One region of the Psychrobacillus sp. FSL H8-0484 genome, then DNA from elsewhere that is predicted to be linked to it. Evidence: a T-box and tRNA genes for the amino acid it is inferred to sense, from the RefSeq annotation. Region 1 holds a T-box; the other regions hold tRNA genes.
The links. A T-box is a leader RNA that pairs with one kind of tRNA and senses whether it is charged. The one in region 1 lies ahead of serS (serine--tRNA ligase), so its partner is inferred to be a tRNA-Ser.

Region 1 (2,229 bases):
TATTCTGGTTTTGCACCTGGTTCTCTTCTAAATCGGATACCCGCACGACGAGCTTGGAAATCTTCAAAGTTACTACAAGAAGAAATTTCTTTGTACTCCCCGTAGCTAGGTAACCAAACTTCTAAATCATATTTTTTCGCTGCAGTAAATCCTAAATCTGCTGTACACATACGAAGCACACGATATGGTAGTCCTAATAGTTGTAGCACTTTTTCAGCATGACCAGTTAAAAGCTCTAACTGTTCATATGAATCTTCAGGTTTTACAAAACGAACTAGCTCTACTTTGTTAAATTGGTGCTGGCGAATAAGCCCACGTGTATCACGACCTGCAGATCCTGCTTCTGAACGGAAACAAGCACTAAAAGCAGTAAATGCTTGTGGTAACGCTGCTCCATCTAAAATTTCATCACGGTAAAAATTCGTTACTGGAACTTCTGCTGTTGGAATTAAGAAATAATCCTCTTCGTTTACTAAAAATGCATCCTCTTCAAATTTCGGAAGCTGACCAGTACCAGTCAAGCTAGTACGGTTTGCTAAATAAGGAGGTAGCATTTCTTCATATCCATGCTCTTCAGAATGTAGATCCATCATGAAATTTATTAAAGCACGCTCGAGTCTTGCTCCTAAACCAAGATAAAAAGCGAAACGACTTCCTGTAACTTTTGCAGCGCGTTCAAAATCTACTATTTTTAAATCCGTCGCAATATCCCAATGTGCTTTCGTTTCAAAATCGAATGAGGGAACTTTTCCCCAAGTACGAATTTCCACATTATCGTCTTCAGAATCACCAATAGGAACACTATCATGAGGGATATTTGGAATACGCATCATCATATGTCCAAATTTTTCTTCCACTTCACGTAACTCATCGTCCAATCCTTTAATTTCATCGCCTACTTCACGCATACGAGCAATTAGATCATCCGCATTTTCCTTATTGCGTTTCATCTCAGAAATTTTTTGAGAAAACTCATTTCTCTCTGCTTTTAAAACTTCTGTTTTTGCAATTAATTCTCTACGCTTCTGATCCAAAGGTTGGAATTGATCAAATTCTGAAATGTCTTCACCACGCTTGGCAAGTTTTGCTTTTACTTCTTCGTAATGATCTCGTACAAATTTTACATCTAACATGTGTAATTCCTCCTTTAAAATAACTAAAAAACGACAAAAAAGCCCCCGTCCCATGAAAAGGGACGAGAGCATACCCGCGTTGCCACCCTGATTGACTTGACAATATGTCAAATCCACTTGTTAAATAACGGCTTTTCAACCGGCCACGACCTACTAAGCATTCAATCGTGCAACTCAAAGGACGGATTCACAAGTGTTTTTATCAGCTCACACCAACCGCTGACTCTCTAGAAAAGACGTGCTTGCTACTGCTTCCTATCATCGTTTTTAGATCATGAAATTACTCATACTTTACTATACGTTTGCTTCTTTGGCAAGTGTTTCCTTTACCATTTCTATAAAATACGCAGTAATTCTATGATCATCTGTTAGCTCAGGATGAAAGGAACATCCTAGAATATGTCCTTGTCTCGCCATTACAATACGATTTTCATACTTGGCAAGTATTTCAACATCTACTCCAACCTCTACAATATGAGGTGCTCGTATGAAAACCGCTGGAAAATCAGTCGCGACATCTTTAATTTCAATCGGCGTTTCAAAGCTATCCACTTGTCTTCCGAAAGAATTTCTTTCAACCGTTGCATTCAGTACACCAAGATGTGCAAAATCGTATCCAACCAGATTTTTAGAAAGCAGTATAAGACCCGCGCAAGTCCCAAACATTGGCTTTCCAGCTGTAGCGAATGCTTGAAGAGGCGAAAGCATGTCATAACTATCGATTAATCGGCGCATGGCAGTACTTTCACCACCGGGAAGAATTAAACCGTCCACCCCAGATAAATCATTCGTGCTTTTTACGACAACCGCCTCTGCTCCACACGCTTCAATGGAACGCATATGCTCACTTACTGCTCCTTGAAGTGCAAGTACTCCTATTTTAACCATCTTACCACCCTCTATCTTGCATACGATCTTGTGCAGATAAACGAGAAATTTCAATTCCCTTCATTGGAATTCCTAAATCTTTCGAAATTTCTACAAGTAATTTATAGTCTTGGTAATGTGTTGTAGCTTCTACAATTGCTTTAGCAAATTTCTCTGGATTGTCAGATTTGAAGATACCTGATCCTACAAATACTCCATCTGCTCCAAG
Region 2 (2,229 bases), 3.3 Mb from region 1:
CAGAATGGTTGGAAATCATTCGAAGAGTGTAAAGGCAGAAGGGAGCTTGACTGCGAGACCTACAAGTCGAGCAGGGTCGAAAGACGGGCTTAGTGATCCGGTGGTTCCGCATGGAAGGGCCATCGCTCAACGGATAAAAGCTACCCCGGGGATAACAGGCTTATCTCCCCCAAGAGTCCACATCGACGGGGAGGTTTGGCACCTCGATGTCGGCTCATCGCATCCTGGGGCTGTAGTCGGTCCCAAGGGTTGGGCTGTTCGCCCATTAAAGCGGTACGCGAGCTGGGTTCAGAACGTCGTGAGACAGTTCGGTCCCTATCCGTCGTGGGCGTAGGAAATTTGAGAGGAGCTGTCCTTAGTACGAGAGGACCGGGATGGACACACCGCTGGTGTACCAGTTGTTCTGCCAAGAGCATCGCTGGGTAGCTATGTGTGGACGGGATAAGTGCTGAAAGCATCTAAGCACGAAGCCCCCCTCAAGATGAGATTTCCCATTACGCAAGTAAGTAAGATCCCTCAAAGACGATGAGGTAGATAGGTTCGGGGTGGAAGCGTGGCGACACGTGCAGCTGACGAATACTAATCGATCGAGGACTTAACCAAAATAGAATTTGAAGAATTCAATGTCTTTTATCCAGTTTTGAAAGAATAAAAAAGATTTTTTTAAAAAAACTATTGCAATAAAGTTATAGTTATGATATAATAAATCTTGTCTTTCAAATTAATATGTCTAGTGATGATGGAGAAGAGGTCACACCCGTTCCCATACCGAACACGGAAGTTAAGCTCTTCATCGCCGATGGTAGTTGGGGGTTTCCCCCTGCAAGAGTAGGACGTCGCTGGGCATAATAACATTCCGAAGTAGCTCAGTGGTAGAGCAATCGACTGTTAATCGATTGGTCGTAGGTTCGAGTCCTACCTTCGGAGCCATTTTTGGAGAGCTGTCCGAGTGGCCGAAGGAGCACGATTGGAAATCGTGTAGGCGGGTAACACTGTCTCAAGGGTTCAAATCCCTTGCTCTCCGCCAGATAACTTTCATTACTACATAATGGCCCCTTGGTCAAGCGGTTAAGACACCGCCCTTTCACGGCGGTAACACGGGTTCGAATCCCGTAGGGGTCACCATTTATTTTTCAAAAGAATAAAACCAGCATTTTGGAGGATTAGCTCAGCTGGGAGAGCATCTGCCTTACAAGCAGAGGGTCGGCGGTTCGAGCCCGTCATCCTCCACCATTATTTTAAACAGTTCATTATATTATTATCGCGGGGTGGAGCAGTTCGGTAGCTCGTCGGGCTCATAACCCGAAGGTCACAGGTTCAAATCCTGTCCCCGCAACCAAATGGTCCCGTGGTGTAGCGGTTAACATGCCTGCCTGTCACGCAGGAGATCGCCGGTTCGATCCCGGTCGGGACCGCCATTTTTTAAAAAATACATATGTGGCTCAGTAGCTCAGTCGGTAGAGCAAAGGACTGAAAATCCTTGTGTCGGCGGTTCGATTCCGTCCTGAGCCACCATATATACGCCGAAATAGCTCAATTGGTAGAGCAACTGACTTGTAATCAGTAGGTTGGGGGTTCAAGTCCTCTTTTCGGCACCACTGTTTAGTGGAGGGGTAGCGAAGTGGCTAAACGCGGCGGACTGTAAATCCGCTCCTTAGGGTTCGGCGGTTCGAATCCGTCCCCCTCCACCAGTTTTTATTTTAGGGGCATAGTTTAACGGTAGAATAGAGGTCTCCAAAACCTTTGATGTGGGTTCGATTCCTACTGCCCCTGCCAACTATAAAGTTAACTTGAATAATGGCGGTTGTGGCGAAGTGGTTAACGCACCGGATTGTGATTCCGGCATTCGTGGGTTCAATTCCCATCAGTCGCCCCATATTCCTAATTTGTTAACTCTTTTTTTATTTGTGGCGGTTGTGGCGAAGTGGTTAACGCACCGGATTGTGATTCCGGCATTCGTGGGTTCAATTCCCATCAGTCGCCCCATTGGGGTATAGCCAAGCGGTAAGGCAACGGATTTTGATTCCGTCATGCCCTGGTTCGAATCCAGGTACCCCAGTTTATTTGCGGAAGTAGTTCAGTGGTAGAACACCACCTTGCCAAGGTGGGGGTCGCGAGTTCGAACCTCGTCTTCCGCTCCAATTTATATGGCGGCATAGCCAAGTGGTAAGGCACAGGTCTGCAACACCTTTATCACCGGTTCAAATCCGGTTGCCGCCTCCAATTTTT
Region 3 (2,229 bases), 3.0 Mb from region 1:
CAGTTTAAGTTTTACTACGCTCGAAGAAAGTTGGACACCTGCTTCGGCTTTGCCTGCATCGGTGTTAATCGTCATCTTCGTTTGACGATTTGCTCCACCCCGCGACAATAATATTAAAAGTGTCATTTCAAAAAGAATATACTAAACTATTTTTTAAGTGTTTCATCAACAAACAATAAGTTGTAAATGGAGGAGGAAGAGGGATTCGAACCCCCGCGCGGTATGACCCGCCTGTCGGTTTTCAAGACCGATCCCTTCAGCCAGACTTGGGTATTCCTCCGTATTATTGTGTGTATAATAGCTGTATGACCTAAATCTATAAATAAAATCCTTTAGCCATACTAGCTACTTGGAAGTAAAAAAGTAATCAAGCAAGTGATTACTTTCCACTTAAAAATATGACCCCTACGGGATTCGAACCCGTGTTACCGCCGTGAAAGGGCGGTGTCTTAACCGCTTGACCAAGGGGCCAACATATGGCGGAGAAGGAGGGATTTGAACCCTCGCGCCGGTTACCCGACCTACACCCTTAGCAGGGGCGCCTCTTCAGCCACTTGAGTACTTCCCCATATGGCTCCGAAGGTAGGACTCGAACCTACGACCAATCGATTAACAGTCGATTGCTCTACCACTGAGCTACTTCGGAATAATGGTGGGCCTAAATGGACTCGAACCATCGACCTCACGCTTATCAGGCGTGCGCTCTAACCAGCTGAGCTATAGGCCCATTATTTGGAGCGGGTGAAGAGAATCGAACTCTCATCATCAGCTTGGAAGGCTGAGGTTTTACCACTAAACTACACCCGCATTATTATGGTGGCTCAGGACGGAATCGAACCGCCGACACAAGGATTTTCAGTCCTTTGCTCTACCGACTGAGCTACTGAGCCACATATGTATTTTCAAAAAAAATGGCGGTCCCGACCGGGATCGAACCGGCGATCTCCTGCGTGACAGGCAGGCATGTTAACCGCTACACCACGGGACCATTTGGTTGCGGGGACAGGATTTGAACCTGTGACCTTCGGGTTATGAGCCCGACGAGCTACCGAACTGCTCCACCCCGCGACAATAATATACGTCAAAGCTTTTATTAAGACAATCTTTTTCTTAATTCCACTAACAACAAGTTAAAATGGAGGAGGAAGAGGGATTCGAACCCCCGCGCGGTATGACCCGCCTGTCGGTTTTCAAGACCGATCCCTTCAGCCAGACTTGGGTATTCCTCCGTATTATTGTGTTGGTGGACCTTGCAGGACTCGAACCTGCGACCGGACGGTTATGAGCCGTCTGCTCTAACCAACTGAGCTAAAGGTCCTTAAGATGGCGGCAGAGGGAGTCGAACCCACGACCTTTCGGGTATGAACCGAATGCTCTAGCCAGCTGAGCTACGCCGCCATGATATTTTTTATAATTTAATATTATTTGGTGGAGCCTAGCGGGATCGAACCGCTGACCTCCTGCGTGCAAGGCAGGCGCTCTCCCAGCTGAGCTAAGGCCCCAAATGTAATAATAACTGGTCGGGAAGACAGGATTCGAACCTGCGACCCCTTGGTCCCAAACCAAGTGCTCTACCAAGCTGAGCTACTTCCCGATATATATGGCGCGCCCGGCAGGAGTCGAACCCACAACCTTCTGATCCGTAGTCAGACGCTCTATCCAATTGAGCTACGGGCGCTTAAATTCTTTTTTTAAAAAATGGTGCCGAGGACCGGAATCGAACCGGTACGGTAGTCACCTACCGCAGGATTTTAAGTCCTGTGCGTCTGCCAGTTCCGCCACCCCGGCACTTAAATGAATCTTTGGAGCGGAAGACGAGGTTCGAACTCGCGACCCCCACCTTGGCAAGGTGGTGTTCTACCACTGAACTACTTCCGCTCGGTTATTAAATTAAATGGTGCGGGTGAAGGGAGTCGAACCCCCACGCCTTGCGGCGCTAGATCCTAAGTCTAGTGCGTCTGCCAGTTCCGCCACACCCGCATACATAATTCACTTAAAAGTGATGAGCCATGTAGGATTCGAACCTACGACCCTCTGATTAAAAGTCAGATGCTCTACCAACTGAGCTAATGGCTCGAAAGAAATGGTGCCGGAGAAAGGACTTGAACCCTCAACCTACTGATTACAAGTCAGTTGCTCTACCAGTTGAGCTACTCCGGCAGGAGTAAATATATGGTGGAGGATGACGGGCTCGAACCGCCGACCCTCTGCTTGTAAGGCAGATGCTCT

Region 2: it encodes a tRNA-Ser, which carries the amino acid that the T-box ahead of serS (serine--tRNA ligase) is inferred to sense. The anticodon was not compared.
Region 3: it encodes a tRNA-Ser, which carries the amino acid that the T-box ahead of serS (serine--tRNA ligase) is inferred to sense. The anticodon was not compared.

The regions. Positions count from the first base shown of each region.
Region 1 is NZ_JBBOSZ010000001.1:21,166-23,394, reverse strand. It holds gene serS (serine--tRNA ligase) at 1-1,133, opposite strand, end outside; T-box leader at 1,189-1,404, opposite strand; gene pdxT (pyridoxal 5'-phosphate synthase glutaminase subunit PdxT) at 1,428-2,021, opposite strand; gene pdxS (pyridoxal 5'-phosphate synthase lyase subunit PdxS) at 2,023-2,229, opposite strand, start outside.
Region 2 is NZ_JBBOSZ010000001.1:3,339,397-3,341,625, reverse strand. It holds rRNA gene MHH81_RS16450 (23S ribosomal RNA) at 1-603, shown strand, start outside; rRNA gene rrf (5S ribosomal RNA) at 730-845, shown strand; tRNA gene MHH81_RS16440 (tRNA-Asn) at 856-930, shown strand; tRNA gene MHH81_RS16435 (tRNA-Ser) at 936-1,027, shown strand; tRNA gene MHH81_RS16430 (tRNA-Glu) at 1,051-1,125, shown strand; tRNA gene MHH81_RS16425 (tRNA-Val) at 1,158-1,233, shown strand; tRNA gene MHH81_RS16420 (tRNA-Met) at 1,263-1,339, shown strand; tRNA gene MHH81_RS16415 (tRNA-Asp) at 1,343-1,418, shown strand; tRNA gene MHH81_RS16410 (tRNA-Phe) at 1,440-1,515, shown strand; tRNA gene MHH81_RS16405 (tRNA-Thr) at 1,523-1,598, shown strand; tRNA gene MHH81_RS16400 (tRNA-Tyr) at 1,608-1,691, shown strand; tRNA gene MHH81_RS16395 (tRNA-Trp) at 1,703-1,776, shown strand; tRNA gene MHH81_RS16390 (tRNA-His) at 1,801-1,876, shown strand; tRNA gene MHH81_RS16385 (tRNA-His) at 1,911-1,986, shown strand; tRNA gene MHH81_RS16380 (tRNA-Gln) at 1,988-2,059, shown strand; tRNA gene MHH81_RS16375 (tRNA-Gly) at 2,067-2,141, shown strand; tRNA gene MHH81_RS16370 (tRNA-Cys) at 2,150-2,223, shown strand.
Region 3 is NZ_JBBOSZ010000001.1:3,027,783-3,030,011, forward strand. It holds tRNA gene MHH81_RS14710 (tRNA-Ser) at 188-280, opposite strand; tRNA gene MHH81_RS14715 (tRNA-Glu) at 400-471, opposite strand; tRNA gene MHH81_RS14720 (tRNA-Ser) at 478-568, opposite strand; tRNA gene MHH81_RS14725 (tRNA-Asn) at 572-646, opposite strand; tRNA gene MHH81_RS14730 (tRNA-Ile) at 651-727, opposite strand; tRNA gene MHH81_RS14735 (tRNA-Gly) at 734-807, opposite strand; tRNA gene MHH81_RS14740 (tRNA-Phe) at 815-890, opposite strand; tRNA gene MHH81_RS14745 (tRNA-Asp) at 913-988, opposite strand; tRNA gene MHH81_RS14750 (tRNA-Met) at 992-1,068, opposite strand; tRNA gene MHH81_RS14755 (tRNA-Ser) at 1,137-1,229, opposite strand; tRNA gene MHH81_RS14760 (tRNA-Ile) at 1,242-1,318, opposite strand; tRNA gene MHH81_RS14765 (tRNA-Met) at 1,325-1,398, opposite strand; tRNA gene MHH81_RS14770 (tRNA-Ala) at 1,427-1,502, opposite strand; tRNA gene MHH81_RS14775 (tRNA-Pro) at 1,518-1,594, opposite strand; tRNA gene MHH81_RS14780 (tRNA-Arg) at 1,602-1,678, opposite strand; tRNA gene MHH81_RS14785 (tRNA-Leu) at 1,700-1,788, opposite strand; tRNA gene MHH81_RS14790 (tRNA-Gly) at 1,804-1,878, opposite strand; tRNA gene MHH81_RS14795 (tRNA-Leu) at 1,896-1,980, opposite strand; tRNA gene MHH81_RS14800 (tRNA-Lys) at 2,004-2,076, opposite strand; tRNA gene MHH81_RS14805 (tRNA-Thr) at 2,085-2,160, opposite strand; tRNA gene MHH81_RS14810 (tRNA-Val) at 2,174-2,229, opposite strand, start outside.